Regions from separate parts of the Pseudarthrobacter sp. CC12 genome, predicted to be linked through region 3. Evidence: riboswitches for the same ligand, from Rfam matches in the RefSeq annotation. Region 3 holds a riboswitch; each other region holds the start of a gene.

Region 1 (5,529 bases), on a different contig from region 3:
GTGCGGCGGCGAAATCCAGGCCGCCGTTGGAGTTCAGCCACTGGACCTGGGCGTCCAGCGTGACCAGCGTGGACAGCGACGGCGTGTTGTACGTCTGGTTCAGGCGGGAGTTGTCGATGGCGGTCTGGAGGTCCAGGAAGTCCGGGATCCAGCGGTTGCCTGCCTTGATCCGCGCGGCGCGCTCGAGGGCGGCCGGGGAGAACAGGCCCAGCCAGAGGCCGCCGTCGGAAGCGAAGTTCTTCTGCGGGGCGAAGTAGTAGACGTCGCTTTGGGCAACGTCCACTTCCAGGCCGCCGGCCGCGGAGGTGGCGTCCACCAGGACCAGCGATCCCTCGTCGGCTCCGGAAACGCGCGTGACAGGGGCAGCAACACCGGTGGAGGTCTCATTCTGGGGCCAGGCATAGACATCAACGCCTGCCTCGGCCTGGGCCGCCGGCCGCGTGCCTGGCTCGGACTTGATGATCGAGGAAGCCTCCAGGAAGGGCGCCTTGTTGGTGGCGGCCGCAAACTTGGACCCGAACTCGCCGAAGGACAGGTGCTGGGCCTTCTTCTCCACGAGGCCGAAGCTCGCGACGTCCCAGAATGCCGTGGAGCCGCCCACGCCGAGGACCACTTCATAGCCCTCCGGGGCGCGGAAGAACTGGCTCAGCCCTTCGCGGACGGATCCCACCAGGTTCTTGACCGGCGCCTGCCGGTGCGAAGTGCCGAGGATGGTCTTGGACGCTGCTGCCAGCGCATCGATCTGTTCCTGGCGGACCTTTGACGGGCCGGCGCCGAACCGCCCATCCTTCGGCAGGAGGTCGGCGGGGATCGTGATGCTGGTGTCGCTCACAGGTGCTCCAATTCGGCGGGGACGAAAGTTTGGTCCGGACGGGCGGGTCATGGCTCGGCCGGCAGCAGGCGATGGCTGCGCAGCGGGCCTTCACCATTCTGCCTGAATGGCAGGGGCGGCGGGAGCCGGCGGGCCCAAAGTCCAGACAATGAGACGCGCCGTCCGGGCGACGCCGCCCGACGCTCGGCTATTCGGACAAACTCAAAATAGGCTAAGCTGGCCCCCGGACTACCTCGCGGGAAGAGGCGATACGGTGGGACAACGCAAGGTACTGCGCTCGAGGAGCTGAGCTGGATGACGGATCTGATCGACACTACGGAGATGTACCTCAGGACCATCCTGGAGCTTGAGGAAGAAAACATCGTTGCCCTCCGGGCCCGTATTGCCGAGCGCCTGCGCCACTCCGGCCCTACCGTGTCCCAGACCATCGGAAGGATGGAGCGCGACGGGCTCGTGGTGGTCTCCGGTGACCGGCATCTGGAACTCACTGACACCGGCCGCAAGCGGGCAACCGAGGTCATGCGCAAGCACCGGCTGGCCGAACGCCTGCTGGCCGACGTGATCGGCCTGGACTGGGCCTACGTGCATGACGAAGCCTGCCGCTGGGAACATGTCATGAGCGAGCGGGTTGAGCGGCGCATTTACGAGATGCTGGACCACCCTACCGAATCGCCCTATGGCAACCCCATCCCCGGGCTCGCCGCCCTGGGTGGACAGCCTGCCACCGGCGGCGCCGACGGAGCCATCAGCCTGGTCGAAGCCATGAAGGGCTACGCATCGGCCTCTGTTGTCACCATCAGCCGGCTCGCTGAACCGATCCAGGTGGAGCCGGAACTGCTGGCGCAACTGGACGAAGGTGGAATCCGGCCCGGTGCCGCCGTGGCGCTGGAACGCGTGGGTGACTACATCTCCGTGCGGGTCCCGGGCATCGAGGGCGCACTGGAGCTGCCGCCCGAGGTTGCCGCCCACGTTTTCGTGGCCGTGTCCCAGCCCTGAGGCCCAGCCTTTTACCCCGGCAAGGCACTTCCACGCAAAGATAACGGAATTGTTACCTAAGGTCTAAAGGCCCTATAGTGGAACCAATCGTTGATACTTAAGCGTTACCCGATCCGGAGCCGAGCTCTGCCAGCGGATCGGGTGCACGAGTCGTTACTGGCAGAGGCGGGGGAACCACAAGCGGCAGCGGGGGACTGCCTTGGGGTGAAGTCCGTCAGCAGCAAGCCTCTCCAGTGAAGGATTCTTCCGGGAATACCCCTGTGCAGAAGCTTGCCGCGGCGGGCCGGGTCTTTGATCTCTCTGACCCGAATCCGACAGCTAACTCCGCAGGCTTTTCCAGAGAGGAACCCTTCTTGACCATGCAGACCTCCAGGGGGCGCCGCCGCGCAGCCAGCCCCCCTTCGGCACCCCGGGTTGTCGAAGACGCAGCAGTGGAGCGCCCCCGCGATCTCCATCGCGACGCGCGCCGCCGTCGGGGGCCCCTGCGGCAGGTAACGGAGTTCGCCGCCGCAAGCGGGATTGGCCAGAAGGCTGGAATCGCCCTGGCTGCCACCGGACTGGTGCTGACGGTCACAGTGCCGGCCACCAGCCCGGTCATGGCCACTGATGCGTCCGGCAACGCGCCCCTGGCAGCTTCCTCCGTCAGCCCGCAGCCGCAGATTTCCGCCGATATTGGTGCCCAGATCGACTTCAGCCGCTCCGCCGTCGTGACCCAGGCCGACCCGGACGGGAAGCTCAAGCAGCTCCTGAGTGCCCAGTCCGCCGGCTCCGTCACGCGGGCGGCGTCGGCCGGCACCCTGGCTGCACCACTAGCCTCCCTCGTGACCGCGTCACCGTTCGGATACAGGGTGAGCCCGATTACCGGCGGCTCCGGCGACTTCCACCGGGGCCAGGACTTCGTGGCTCAATGCGGGACGTCCGTCCTTGCCGCTGCGACCGGCACCGTTACCTTCGCAGGCTGGCACCAGTTCGGCGGCGGAAACCGGGTGGTCATCGACCACGGCAACGGACTGGAAACCACGTACAACCACCTGTCGTCCTTCAACGTCAAGGTGGGCCAGACGGTCTCCCGTGGAGAAGTCGTGGCGCTCAGCGGCACCACAGGTGCCTCCACCGGCTGCCACCTGCACTTCGAGGTGCAGGTCAACGGCGAAGTGGTCGACCCCATGGGCTGGCTGTAACGAATGATTGCCCACTCTCAGATCGCAGCGACCTGCCGTGACCTGAATGTGACATTGAAACAAAACTGCTGTACCGTCTAACTCGCGTCAACTTTTCCGAAGTTGACGCTCTTGAGTGGATTGCCTAACTCTGCCACCGCTCAAGGTCCGTTCGCATTTCATCGTCTGGCAGGGGCGGGGGAACCAATTTTGGCCTTCTCTCCAGAAGGCCTTGGGGTTAAGTCACCAGCTTCCCAGGAAGCTGCGTGGCCGGGTGACTCCCATCCGAATCCGACAGCTCACCTCGCAGGCATTGGGAGAGGCTACCTTCGTGTCTTCACGGCATCATTCTGCGCGCCACCGTGCGCAAACGGTTCGCACCAGCCCCTTGGACGCCGTGTCCAAGGCCGTGAGTGCAAATGCCGGGACCGTAGGCCGCCAGGCTGCCGTAGTGGCAGCCGCATCGGGCCTGATCCTGAGCATGGGCCTGCCAGCAAACGCAGCTGACACCACCGCCGGTGTCTCTGCATCCACCGAGTCCGGCTCGGCACAGACGGCACTGGCCGTCACGGCCGCCCCCACGGCCACGGTTTCCTTCGAGCGCCCGGTCGTCAAGACCACCGCCGCTCCGAAGGTGGAGGCGGTACGTCCCCAGTCCACCGCGCCGGCCGAACGCGCCGCCACCGCTGGCCAGGACGCCGCTCCCGCCGCCAAGGCTGCCGAGACTGTCTCCGCCGCAACCTCCGGCATTGCAGCCATCGCCTACACCGGCATCGGCCACTCCTATGTATGGGGCGGCACCAGCCCGGTCACCGGCTGGGACTGCTCCGGGTTCGTCCAGTGGGTCTACGCACAGGCCGGGATCAGCATCCCGCGCACCAACGCGTGGAACATCATGACCCCGACCTCCACCCCGCAGGCGGGCGACCTCGTTGTCCAGAACGGCGGCGCGCACGTGGGTATCTACGTCGGCAACGGCATGATGATCAGCGCGCTCAACCCCTCCCAGGGCACGCTGCTGCACTCGCCCGCAGCCACCGGTACCTCGTCGTACTACCACCTCAACAAGTAGTTCTTGGGCTTAGCGCTCCAAGGGCTATTTCTTTGCCCACAGCTTTTCCGCTAGAAACCAGATCCCCGTTCGGGATGCGCCGGCTTACCCCCAAGATGCCGGCGCGTCCAGCCCCCTTTGCCTGCCTACACGCGGTCCGAAGGAAAAACGAAAGAGAGAACTCATGACGACTCGTGCTACCGCACGGCACCGCGCCGAGGTCACCAAAACCAACTCGATCGCCATCATTGCCAAAGCTGTCAGCGACAACGCCGGTGGCATGGGCCGCCAGGCTGCTGTTATCGCCGCGGCTTCCGGCCTGGTCCTGACCAGCGGGCTCGCAGCGAACGCTGCCGACGCCAACGTCAAGCGCGATTCCGCTCCGGCGTCCCAGCTCGAAGTTGAATCGGCCGTCGACGCCCCGATTTCCGCGGCTTCCACCATTGCCATCAGCTACGAGAAGCCTGCTGTCACCACCACGCCGGCTCCCGTCGTCGAGCCCGAGCCCCAGGTCCAGGTGCAGGAAGCTGCTCCCGCGCCTGTGGCGCAGCCTGTTGCTGCTGCCAAGGCCACGGTCAAGGTTGTTACCGCCGCTGCTCCGGCTGCTCCCGCCGCCCAGGTTTCCGCAAGCGGGAAGGGAGCAGCCATCCTTTCCGCCGCATACGCCCAGCTCGGCGTGCACCAGGACTGCACCATGCTGGTGACCAACGCACTGGCTGCCGTCGGCATCCATTTCCACGACTGGCCGGCAGGCTACCTGTCGCTGGGTGACACCGTGCCCATGTCCCAGGCCCAGCCCGGCGACCTGCTGTACTACGCCGACGGTGGCGGCGGCATGGCCCACATTGCCGTTTACGCCGGTAACGGCATGGCCGTCCACGGCGGCTTCAATGGCAACGACACCGTGGTCTTCAGCGCCAATGTTGGCTCCGGACCGGTAGCCATCCGCGTACGTTAGGCATTCCTGTGCCGGCCTTAACCAACGCCGGCCCGCGTGCTGCTTGCCAGAGGACCCCCGCCAGCAAGGCGGGGGTCCTTTGCGCTTAAGGGCTTTGCCGCCGGCGTCCCCGCCTTTTCCCTGGCATGGTGACGGAAGGGGCCTCCGGGGCGGCGATTACCTGATTCTGCACTTCTTTGTTTACTCTTGTGATGTCGATCCATAGCCCGGACATGCCGAGGGCAGCCGGCCCTCGTGCCCCTGACGGGTGCGGCCGTGAAGAGGTAAGTGCATGCGCACTCTCGTTCTGAATGCTGGATATGAACCGCTGGCGGTTATCACTTTCCGCCGGGCGCTGGTGCTTGTGCTCACGGGCAAGGCAAGCGTCGTGGCCGAAGGGGACGACCCGGTGGTGGGGCCCACCGACGTCCTGGGCCGCCCGTCCGTGATCCTCCTCAACCGTTACATCCGGCCCAGGTACAACCACTCAACGGCCGTCAGCCGCAGGGGCGTACTCCGGCGGGACGGTCACAAATGTGCCTACTGCGGCAAG
Region 2 (5,529 bases), on a different contig from region 3:
ACATTGAGGACAGCCCTGCGGCTGCTTGTCAGCCCTGGATACCGCCGGTGCAGACGGCTCCCGGCTCAGGCGTCTGCGGGCCCTGGCGGTACTTCTTAATGAACGGAGCAAGGCGTTCATCGCTGCTGGTCTGCAAGGCCAGCTGCTTGCCCCATGCCGTGGCCACGATGGGAGCCTCCTGGTCGGGGACGGGACTGAGCAGGAGATACGGCTGCCCGTCGGCGGCAGCGGTCAGTTCGGCAATCTGGTCCGCAGCCAGGTCGGGACGGTAGGTGAGCCACACGGCGCCGTGCTCCAGGGAATGCACCGCCTGGGTCTGCTGCACGGGGGCGGTGTAGATCCCGCAGTTGGTCCAGACCGGGGCGTGGTCCCCTCCGGTGGCAGGGGCCCTGGGGTAGCTGACCGGTTCCCTCGTATGGTTCCTGGACTGGTCCGGGAAGTCCTGCTCACCCTCTATCGGCCGGGAAGCCGCCGCGCTGGCTTCCTCGCGCTGGCGTACTTCGCCGACGACGACAAACGACACCGAACCAATGATCGCGGCGACGACGACCGCCGCCGCACCGTAGAGCAGCCAGGCTTTACGGCGCGCCGTGGCCCGCTGTTTTGCCTGCAGGGCCTTCAGGATCGCCTGTCGTTCCTCGCGGGAGGGCCGGGGCTGGGGCATCAGGTGGGCTCGCTTTCGTCGCTGGTGCGGCCGGAATGGGCTGCGGATGGTCAAAGTCGGGCGCGCAGATCCTGCAAAGCCAGTATTTCAGCGCTTTGCGCTTCCATCAGGCCGGCGGCGAAGTCGCGGACGCGGGCGGTCTCGGCGAGATTCACGGCAGCAGTGGCCATCGCCACCCCGCCCTGGTGGTGGCGGATCATCAGATCAGTGAAAAGCCGGTCCGCCTCTGTCCCGGAAGCGGCCCGGAGGGCCTGCATCTGTTCCGGGGTTGCCATGCCCTCCATCTCTGTCTGCGGTGCCGCGGCAGCAGAGGCGTCATGGGATGCCCCGTGCTGCCCCGTCCCGGCCTGCATCCAGGCCATGGGCGCCGCGGTGCCTGCCTGGGACAGGCCCCATCCCTGCAGCCAGGCGAACATCTGACCCTTCTGGTGCTGCTGGGTGGTCGCGATGTCATAGGCGACCGCGCGGATTTCTTCGTTGGTGGACGTATCCCTGATGATCAGGGCCATCTCCACGGCCTGGGCGTGGTGGACCTGCATGTCACGGGCAAATCCGGCATCCGGTCCATCATCTGAGATCTGCTGCGGCGCGCCGGACAGCCGGCCGATGGCGAAGAAAGCCAGCGCGGTGAGGATGAGAACGGTGACGAAGACGGCCCACAGCAGGCCGCGGCGCTGAACCGGCCGTGGTGCGCGGCCTGCCGCGCCCGCGCCAAGGTTCGTCCCGGTCACAGCCAGCCCTGCGGATCAACGGTCTGGCCGTTGAAGAGCACCTCAAAATGCAGGTGGCAGCCGGTGGAGTTGCCCGTCGTTCCGGCAGCGGCCAGCCGCTGCCCGGCGGCGACGGGTGCGCCGACGCTCGTCTCGATCGAGGCCAGGTGGTTGTAGGTGCTTTTCAGGCCGTTGCCGTGGTCGACCACGATCCGGTTTCCCCCGCCGTACACGGACCATCCTGCCTCGACCACCGTTCCGGCTCCAGCCGCGAACACCGCTGTCTGGCAGGACGCCACCAGGTCAAGGCCGGTGTGAAGCTCCCCGGATCCCCCGGTTATCGGACTGGTGCGGAAACCGAACGGCGACGCTACGGACATGCTCGCCAACGGTGCGGCGAGCCCCGACAAAGCCGCAGGGCCGGCGGGAACAGCTGCCGCGGGGACCAGCTGCGCCGAAGCCCCGGCAGACCCGGCCGCCGGGGACTCGGGTACGGCCGGGGCCGGGACAGTGGCCACCGGGGACCGGTCGAAGGAGATGCTGGCGCCCGGCGAAGCCTGCGCCGGAACCTCGATTGCGGCCACCTGTTCCACGCCTGCCGCAGCGGGCCGGTCAGCGCCCGTGCCGGCATTGGCCGCAGTGATCGCTGCGCCGACCAGCATTGCTGCGGTGATGGTGGCCGCTGCCGGAAGGTTGCGTCGAAGGACGGCGAAGTCCCGGCTGGTAGGCCTACGCCGGCTGTGCCGGGGAGCGGCAGAATCGACGCGCCAGGCATCGGCTCGCACCGGGCTACGGTGCCGGCCGCGGGCAGGGGAAGACGGCATGGGGTCCTTTCAGCGCCTGCGAAGTTAGCTGTCGGGTTCGGGCCAAGGATCAAGCCCGGCCGGGGACTCGAACCGCTCGATGCAGTCTTCAGCTCCGGCTTCACCCCAAGGCAGCGCAGCTGCCGGAAGATGGGTTCTCCGCCCCCGCCTGTGAAGCTCGTCGTGTTCGAGGCCCGGGCGGGGTTGGGCGTGCGGCCTCGAAGGCACTGATACACAAATGCCTGTATCAACATTACAGGCAGGTCCTGGAATCGTTATAACCCTGTGATTTACCTGATAGTCGCCTGCAGCCGCCCGCCGCTCCCTTTTCTACGCGGGATAGAATCAACGACTGTGGATCTGTTCAAGCGTGCAGGAGATGACAAGTGCCCGCCCCGGCGGGCTGTTCTGGGGCTCGGTGCTGCGGCGCTGGCCCTGTCCGGTTGCGGGGCGCAGGAGGATTCGCTCGCCGCGCAGTCCCGCGCAGGGGATGACAAGAACTACATCGCAGGTGATGGTTCAGTCAACGAGTACCGTCCCGACGCGCGCGGTTCGAAAGTTTCCCTGACCGGGACGCTGTTCAGCGGGGAAACCATCTCCTCGGACGACTGGGCGGGCAACGTGGTGGTCCTGAATTTCTGGTACGCGGGCTGTGCTCCCTGCCGGAAGGAAGCGCCGGACCTGGTCGCGCTGAACAATGAATTCCGGGACCAGGGAGTGCTGTTCTATGGTGTGAACGTCCGGGACGATGCGCCGACTGCGGCTGCCTTTGAACGCACGTTCGGGGTGGGTTATCCAAGTTTTGATGACAGCAACGGCGGGATCCTGCTGGCCATGACGACGTATGTGCCGCCGCGCGCCGTTCCCACGACCCTTGTCCTGGACCGGGAGGGCCGGGTCAGCGCGAGGATCCTCGGGATCTCCGAGAAAGGGACCCTGAAGGCGCTCATCGTATCGGCGCTTGCCGGACAGTAAGGGAAGTGTTCGGAAGGTAACGACGCGGCAGGCCGGGCCGGTTCAGCGGTGCCGTTCGGGCCGGTTGGCCAGCTGCTGCAGGTACTGGTTGTAGGCATCCATGTCCGCATCGCCGCCGGCGCTGGCTACTGCCCGTTCTGACCGGGCCCACCCGCTGGCTTCGTCCCGCTGCCACCGGACCAGGATGAACATCAGCAGCAGTACCCCCGGCAGCTCCCCGTAGGACCATGCCAGCCCGCCGGCAACTCCCTGGTCCTGCATTGGATTGATATTCCAGCTTTCGGGCGGGACGGCAAAGAATTCGACCATCGGATCGGTAGCCATCATGATGACCACCCCAAAAAAGGCATGCAGTGGCATTTCCGCGAAAATATCGATCAACCGCCCAAAATGGGTCTGCCGGGTGGGCAATGGGTCGGCCGAGATCAGCGGCACGGTGAAGAGGATCCCGGCGAGCAGGAACAGCAACTCCAGCCCGACGTGCCCGTACCAGCTGGGCAGCAGCAGATCGGCGAGCCCAGAGAAGTACACGCCGTAAAAGCTCAGCAGGAACAGGGGGACCATGAACCCCGGGTGGATGGCCAGGCGTCCCCATCTGGAGCGCAGGCCCCAGATCGCGGCCTGAAGCACCGGCCGGCCCAGCCGGTTGTGTGGTGTCGTGCGCAGCAGCAGGGTGCCGGGTGAGCCGACAACCAGCAGCGGCGGAACGGCCATCATCAGCGTCAGTTGCTGGAACATGAAAATGGAGAACATCCGCAGCCCGTAGCCTTCGATCCCGGCGCCCATGACCACGACGATGGCGGCGCAGCCGGTCAGGAACGAGATGGTGCGTATCGGCGACCAGGCCCGGCCCCGGCGCCAGAGAGTGATGGCCCCGCCCAGGTAGAGGACGGCAGCGGCCAGCGCCAGTGCCGGGATGAGCGGAACGGGCTGCAGGTTCGGGGCCAGATACTCGCCCAATGACGGGGGTAGGGTCGGCAGCCAGACCGGGCCGTCGATACGGTAATCACCGTTCATGCCCGAACCCCCCTGCGCACTTCCCCCGCCGCATCGGTGTCAGCTGCTGGCTGCTGACTGCAGACGGTCCTGGCCCGTGTGCCCGACGTGGGTCAGGCCAAGATCCAGGAGTAAACGGACGTGCGAATCGGCCAGCGAGTAGTAGGCCATCCGGCCCGAACGCCGGACCGTGACGACCTTGGGCCCGCGCAGCAGGCGCAGGGCGTGCGAAACACCGGATTCGCTCAGACCCGTTGTCGCGGCCAGGTCGCAGACACACATCTCCCCCTCGAGCAGGGCGATGAGGATCCGTACGCGTCCGGGATCGGCCAGGAGACCGAAAATCACGGCAAGATCGGCGACGTCGGACTCCTGCGGCATCCTGTCCCGGACGGAGCGGACCCGGTCGGCGTCCACCAGCCGGACGGCACAGTCGCTGCCGCGGGCTGCCGCTGCGGGCATCGGAGAGGTGGTCATTCATCAAGATTACCTTCGACTGCTAATGCTTCACATTCGCTTCAGGACCGGGCCTGGCCACTGACGCAGGATCAGAAACCAGCCGAATTATCGTCTGAACAACCTTACAGATAATCTGGTTTGGTGCCGGTCCTGACGGCATGTGCCCCGGTGTCCTGCCGTGCGGCAGGTCTACTGCGAAGGATTTCTTGTGGCTGTGAAGCTTCCAACCGGGCGGCCGGCAGCAGTGCCAAGGCCTTGGTGGTTGGCCATTGCCGGACTTCTCGCCATCGCTGCGGTCCTTGTCGCGACCGCGTATGGCAGGGGGACGTTGCCGGCTGAAACCCGGGACCCGGGGTCCCTGGTCCGGTGGGGCTTTGGCATAGTTCAGACGGTCCATAACATCTCTGCGGCGGCCACCATCGGGGCGCTGGTTTTCGCGGCCTTCATTGTTCCGCCGTCCATGTCACGGACGCGGAAAAACAAGCAGGCCGGCAGCAGCTCCGGGACTCCAGCCCCGGAGCATCCTGCATTTGGGCGCATCATGAACCTGGCCTGTGCGGCGAGCATTCTGTGGATGCTGTCGGCCGTGGCGGTCATCGTGTTCAGCTTCGCCGATATCGCCGGGGTACCGATCTCCGGCAGCCGGCAATTCGCCTCGCAGCTGGCGTCCTACATTACAGAGCTCCCGACCGGGACGGCCTGGCTGTGGGTGGTGATCATCTCCGCGACGGTGGCGACGGCGACCTTCGGCCTCCGCTCCCCGGCCGGGCTGGCCGCGACCGCCGTGCTGGCTATGGGCGGGTTGGTGCCGATGATCCTGATCGGCCACGCCGCCGGGGGCAGCGATCATGAACAGGCCATCAACTCACTGGGCCTGCACCTTGTTGGCGTCTGCCTCTGGTTCGGCGGGCTGGTCGCCCTG
Region 3 (5,529 bases):
GCGGTGCGGCGCACAGGCTGCCGCACCGCCTCCTCCGTGATCAGTCCGCCGCGTCCAGGCCGGCCAGGAGTTCGTCGGTGGCCGGGTCCGGTTCGCCATTGAAGAACTGGGCCAGGACGCTCTTGAACACAGTTTCTCCAGGGGCCGCCCGGAGGAACAGCGTCATGCAGGAGCGGAGCTTTTTGGCATCGACGCCACCGAAAATGTCTTCGGCGGACTGGTCGGCGTGGTTTGCCAGGACCAGTGAACACTCCAGGAGCCGTGGACCCAGCAGCTCGTGGTCCAGGTACGCTCGAGCCTCAGCAAGGGACGAAATGGCGTACCTGCGGGATGTGGCGCTCTGTCCCAGCCCGGCAAGCTGGGGGAATACAAACCACATCCAGTGCCCCGACTTCCGGCCCACCTGCAGCTCGCCCAGCGCCTGCTCATAGGTTCCGCCGGTGTTTTGGGCGGCAACAAAACGCTCAAGGTCAAACGGTTCATTCATATGGATCTCCTTGGTACGTTTCACATGGACAAGTATTTTTCAAGGGCGGCGGCTGCCGCCCGGAGCCCGGGGTCCGGATCTTCCCGCCACCGCGCCAGGACAACGCCGGCCCGCTGCCGTTCACGCCCGCCCAGCCCCGCAAGCAGCGGGACCAGGACATCGGAGAGCAGGGGCGCCGCCAGGTCCCCTGCCCGGGCGGAACGGAGGAACCCTTCCAGCCGGGTCAGGTCGGAATGCCGGAGCAGCCGCACCCGCGACTGCAGCAGCACCACGGCGGCCAGGCGGCGCTCGAACACCGGCCGCGGCTGTCCCCACAATGCGGAGGCCAGCATGACCGTGCCGTCATGGTCCAGGTCCTTGAATTTCCGCAGCGCGTCACGGACCGTCCCCCGGACGGCCCCCACCGACGATCCATACGAGGCCAGCTGCCCGCCCAGCCGGCTCCCGACGTCGTCGGCCCGGTACCAGGAGCCCTCATTCTGCAGCGTCCGGTCGACGAACTCCGCAGCCGCCGACACCACCTCCGGGGCCTCCGTCATCGCCCGCGGCCGGACGAGGCGTGCAGGATGCAGAACGGCGTCCATGGCCGGGCTTCCAGGCGGCCCTCGGCAATAGGCTCCCCGCACACCGCGCAGGTTCCGTAGGTTCCCGCGGCCAGTCGGTCAAGGGCCGCTTCGATCTGCCCAAGGCCGGCCGAGCTTTGTTTCAGGAGCGCTGAAGCCTGCGAGAGTTCGAAGGCAATGGTGGCACCTTCGGGATCGTGCTCGTCATCCACATTGGAGTCCTGGCGCGCCGAATTTGCGGCCTCGATATCCGCCCGCAGCGCCGGCAGCAGTGCCACGCGCCGGGCCCGCTCCTCTTCGAGCAGCGCGCGGAACCGTTCGAAATCAGGCATGGGGACAGCCTAACGCGTCAATCAGTACCAGTTCAGGGCGACGGAGTGGTTCCATGCCGCGCACGGGGAACCATACCGGTCCTTGATGTAGCCAAGGCCCCAGTCGACCTGCGTGCGGTAGCTGGTGAGCCAGTCGCTGCCGGCACTGGCGTACTTGCCCGGCGGCAGCGCCTGGGCTATTCCATAGGCACCGGAGTAGGCGTTGGTGGCCGTGGTCAGCCAGCTGGACTCCTTGGTCCACAGCTGGGCAAGGCACAGGAACTGGTCCTGGCCCCACCCGTAGGCGGCCAGGCGCCCCGATGCATAGCTTTTCGCTCCGGCCGGATCGTTCACCGCACCGCCGGGAACGGAAGGAACGACGACGGCGGGCTGAGCCGGCGGGGCCGGCGCCTCCGGGGCGGCCGGCCCGGGATCGACAGCGGGAGGAGGGACCGGAACGGGTTGGACACCGCCGGGCTGGACGGGACCTGCCGGGGCCGGGTTTGCCGCGGGCGCGGGTGCCTTCGGCTGCTGCGCCGCCGCGGCGGAGGCCCTGGCCTCGGCCTCCGCCTGCTGCCGGGCCTGCTCCTGCGCGGCGGCGCGCTTGGCCGCCTGGGCCGCCTCGTAGGCAGCCTGCGCCGCCTGGCCCTGGCGGTACTCACCCTCAAGGGCCGCCGTCGTGCCTTTCAGGGCTGCGAGCTGGGCTGTCAGCTCGCCGCCATGCCGCTGTTCCTCCGCCACCTGCCGGGCCAGCGAATCCTGGGCCGCGCGGGCGGACTCCAGCGTTGCCTTCGCCTCCGCGGCAAGCCGCTCCCGCTCGCTCCTGGCAACCTTCTCCTGGTCGGCAAGGGCGGCGGCTGCCTGTTCAGCGGCCGCCGCCTTGGTGACCAGGGCCGCAGTCTTGTCCCCAACGAGCTTGACCAGGTTGAGCCCCTGGACGCTGTTGGTTCCCAGGGCATCCAGCGCCACGAAGAACCCCGTGTTGGTTCCGCCGGTTTTGTAGGACTCGACAGCCAGGGCGCCGAGGTCTTTCCGGTAACGTGCCAACTCCTGGTTGGCGTGGGCGGACCGGGCGGAAAGGGTCTCGAGGCGGGAAGAAGCTGCCTGGAGCCCGGCGTCGGCGGCAGCGTACCCTGCCGCCGAGCGCACGGCGGCTTCCCCTGCCGCCTCAGACTCGGCTTCGAGGCGGGACAGCAGTCCGTTGATGATGGTGATCTCCCCCGCCTTCGAAGCTTCCGAGGACTGGGCCGCCTGCACGTCTGCCCACGAAGGATACCCGCCGGTTGGGGGCGGGTCGTCGGCAGTGGCCGGAAGGACAACGGTGGCGGCCAGGGCAACAGCCGCCAGGCCCCCCAGTACGGGGAACCTGGCGGTGGTCACGAACAGGGGCATAGTCCCGAAGCTTACCGGCGGATTGGAGGGGCACGCAGGAAGCCGTCTCCACATTGTTACTTGGACGGTAGCCACCGCCATCAGTCGAGGTCAGGCGGGAAGCAGGCTTATCGTCCACACGTTTGCGCAATTCGAGAGGGCAGCCTCGTATGTTACCTAAATGTGACAATCGCCGTGCCCATGGGTTAGGGTCGTCAGGTGTCCCTCTCAGACGGGACATTCCCGTCAGTATGCCGAGCCCTGCCGCTGACCATGGGATCCAACCGCTCCAGTTGGCAGGGACGGGGGAACCAAGTTTCCACGGCCACATGTGGCCTAGGGGTTAAGTCGGCAGCGCCTCCCTCCATCGCGGGGCCGCTCCCGGCCGGGTATCTCCAGCCCGAACCCGACAGCTCACCCCGCAGGCATGGGAGAGGCGATCAACCGTGTCAAAAAATTCCATTTCAGCCCGCCACCGCGCGACTCCGGCCCGCTCCATTGTGCTCGAGGGCCTCGCCGTAACAGCCAAGTCGCAGGCCCGCTCCCTGGGCCGCCCGGCGCTCGCTGTGGCAGCAGCGTCCGGCATTGCGTTCGGCGTGGGCGCTCCGGCCCACGCTGGCGTAACCGCACCGGACACTACTGAGCAGACCAGTGTGCAGGCCACCGCCGCAGCACCTGCTGCAGCCCCTGCCGCAGCAGCAGGGAACGTCCACACCGTGGTTTCCGGCGACACCCTCGGCGCCATCGCCGCGGCGTACGGCGTCAACCTCAATGACGTCCTGTCCGCCAACGGCCTGGGCCTGTCCTCGGTCATTTACCCGGGCGACCAGATCCAGATTCCCGGCGCCGGCTACACCGCAGCGCCGGCACCGGCCCCGGCTGCAGCACCCGTGCAGGCGGCAGCCGCCACCGCACCGGCCAACACCGGCATGAACATGTCCTACGCCTCGGCAACGCCTGTGGCTTCCACTACGGGCACCGGCACCGGCGCGGCGATCCTCGCCTCGGCCTACAGCCAGCTGGGTGTCCAGCAGGACTGCACCGCGATGGTTGAGAAGGCACTGCGCTCCGTCGGCAAGTCCGTAGGCGACCTGGCCCCCACCCAGTTCTTCCAGTACGGCACGGTGGTGGGCTCTCCCGCCCCCGGTGACCTGATCATCACCTCCGGCCACGTGGGCGTTTACGCAGGCAACGGCCAGGTTGTCAGCGGCGGCGTCAACGGCTTCGACACGCAGGTGCACTCCATCAGCTGGCTCGGCGGGTACTCCGCAGTGCGCGTAGCCTAGTCCCTGCCGGTCGGGCCCGCATGGCGGTGCCGACTGTGAAGGAGGGTGGCAGCCGGGAAACCGGCTGCCACCCTCCTGTCGTTAACGCACCCGCCGCGCCGCCGCGGTCAGGTCCCGCAGAACGTCATGTAGCTGCCGAAGTCCTCCGGCGGTCCCTGCATATAGCGTTCCAGGCCGGGCCGTTCAGTGAAGGGGTGGCTGACAGCTGCCAGCAGCTGCTGCAGCGGAGCCCGGTCCCCTCCGGTGGCTGCGGACAGCGCCTCCTCCACAAGGTGGTTCCGGGGAATGTACGCAGGATTCACGCTGTCCATCAGCTGAGCGTCCGGCTGGAGATCCTGCCACCCCACCACCCAGGAATCAAGGGCGGCAAGGTCAAGGACCATGCCGCGCACGGGGCGGCGGTCCCCTCGGGCGGCTTTACCCAGGTTGCGGAAGAACAGGGTGTAGTCCACGGGTCCGTCCTTCAGGATGTCGAGGACATCATCCACCAAGGCCCCGGCGGCGCCGCTTTCATCGACGCCGTCCAGACCCAGCTTGGCCGCCATCCCGCGGGTCCATGCCTTGCTGTACTGGCCCCGGAAACCGCCCAGGACCTCCACCGCCGGGGCCACGGCTTTCTCCTGGTCCTGGTCAATCAGCGGGAGCATGGCCTCGGCGAGCCGGGCCAGGTTCCATTCGGCCAGGACCGGCTGGTTGGCGTAGGCGTAGCGTCCACCGACGTCGATGGAGCTGTAGACGGCGGCTGGGTTGAAGGCGTCCATGAACGCGCAGGGCCCGTAGTCGATGGTCTCGCCCGAGATGGTCATGTTGTCCGTGTTCATGACCCCGTGCACGAAGCCAACGAGCATCCACCGGGCGACGAGCTCTGCCTGGGCGGAGACGACTGCCGCGAACAGCGCAAGGTAGGGGTTTGCGGCATCGGCCGCCTGCGGGTAGTGCCTGCCGATGGCGTGGTCCGCCAGCCGCTTCAGGAGGTCCATATTTTCGGTTGCGCGCGCGTACTGGAAGCTGCCAACGCGCAGGTGGCTGCCCGCAACCCGTGCCAGGACGGCGCCGGGCAGCATGTCATCGCGCCGAACCTGCCGCCCGGTGGCAACAACGGCGAGCGAACGGGTGGTGGGAATGTGCAGTGCGTGCATGGCCTCACTGACAATGTATTCACGCAGCATGGGCCCGACGACGGCGCGGCCATCCCCGGCGCGGGCGAATGGCGTCCGCCCCGAGCCTTTGAGGTGGACGTCCACGAGGCGGCCGCTCCGGTCAATGACCTCGCCCAGCAGCAGCGCCCGTCCGTCACCGAGCAGGGGCGAGTACCCGCCGAACTGGTGTCCGGCATACGCCTGTGCCACAGGTGTGGCACCTGCTGGAACGTGGTTTCCCACCAAGAGCCGCACCCCCTCGGGGCTGCGCAGGTACTGCGGGTCAAGGCCCAGGTCCGCTGCCAGTTGGTCGTTCAGGACGAGGAGCTCCGGGCTGGGCGCTTCCTCGGCCCGCCAGGGCACGGCGAGTTC

The links. A riboswitch is a leader RNA that binds a small molecule or an ion and turns the genes downstream of it on or off. The one in region 3 is predicted to bind cyclic di-AMP.
Region 1: it holds a riboswitch for cyclic di-AMP, as region 3 does, so the genes downstream of both, PV772_RS16465 (M23 family metallopeptidase) here and PV772_RS21365 (LysM peptidoglycan-binding domain-containing protein) in region 3, are expected to answer to the same signal.
Region 2: it holds a riboswitch for cyclic di-AMP, as region 3 does, so the genes downstream of both, PV772_RS09605 (M23 family metallopeptidase) here and PV772_RS21365 (LysM peptidoglycan-binding domain-containing protein) in region 3, are expected to answer to the same signal.

The regions. Positions count from the first base shown of each region.
Region 1 covers NZ_JARDJH010000026.1:38,257-43,785, reverse strand. Annotated here, with positions in the region: gene serC (phosphoserine transaminase) at 1-832, opposite strand, end outside; gene PV772_RS16470 (metal-dependent transcriptional regulator) at 1,127-1,828, shown strand; cyclic di-AMP (ydaO/yuaA leader) riboswitch at 1,936-2,177, shown strand; gene PV772_RS16465 (M23 family metallopeptidase) at 2,188-3,009, shown strand; cyclic di-AMP (ydaO/yuaA leader) riboswitch at 3,121-3,315, shown strand; gene PV772_RS16460 (C40 family peptidase) at 3,386-4,060, shown strand; gene PV772_RS16455 (NlpC/P60 family protein) at 4,224-4,997, shown strand; gene PV772_RS16450 (HNH endonuclease) at 5,269-5,529, shown strand, end outside.
Region 2 covers NZ_JARDJH010000010.1:26,606-32,134, forward strand. Annotated here, with positions in the region: gene PV772_RS09595 (DUF3105 domain-containing protein) at 29-664, opposite strand; gene PV772_RS09600 (DUF305 domain-containing protein) at 715-1,395, opposite strand; gene PV772_RS09605 (M23 family metallopeptidase) at 1,392-2,198, opposite strand; cyclic di-AMP (ydaO/yuaA leader) riboswitch at 2,200-2,371, opposite strand; gene PV772_RS09610 (TlpA disulfide reductase family protein) at 2,532-3,152, shown strand; gene PV772_RS09615 (cytochrome c oxidase assembly protein) at 3,195-4,169, opposite strand; gene PV772_RS09620 (metalloregulator ArsR/SmtB family transcription factor) at 4,209-4,625, opposite strand; gene PV772_RS09625 (cytochrome c oxidase assembly protein) at 4,816-5,529, shown strand, end outside.
Region 3 covers NZ_JARDJH010000050.1:20,307-25,835, forward strand. Annotated here, with positions in the region: gene PV772_RS21345 (DUF1810 domain-containing protein) at 41-487, opposite strand; gene PV772_RS21350 (DNA alkylation repair protein) at 508-1,026, opposite strand; gene PV772_RS21355 (TraR/DksA C4-type zinc finger protein) at 1,023-1,382, opposite strand; gene PV772_RS21360 (lytic transglycosylase domain-containing protein) at 1,404-2,753, opposite strand; cyclic di-AMP (ydaO/yuaA leader) riboswitch at 2,975-3,175, shown strand; gene PV772_RS21365 (LysM peptidoglycan-binding domain-containing protein) at 3,179-4,018, shown strand; gene PV772_RS21370 (protein adenylyltransferase SelO) at 4,126-5,529, opposite strand, start outside.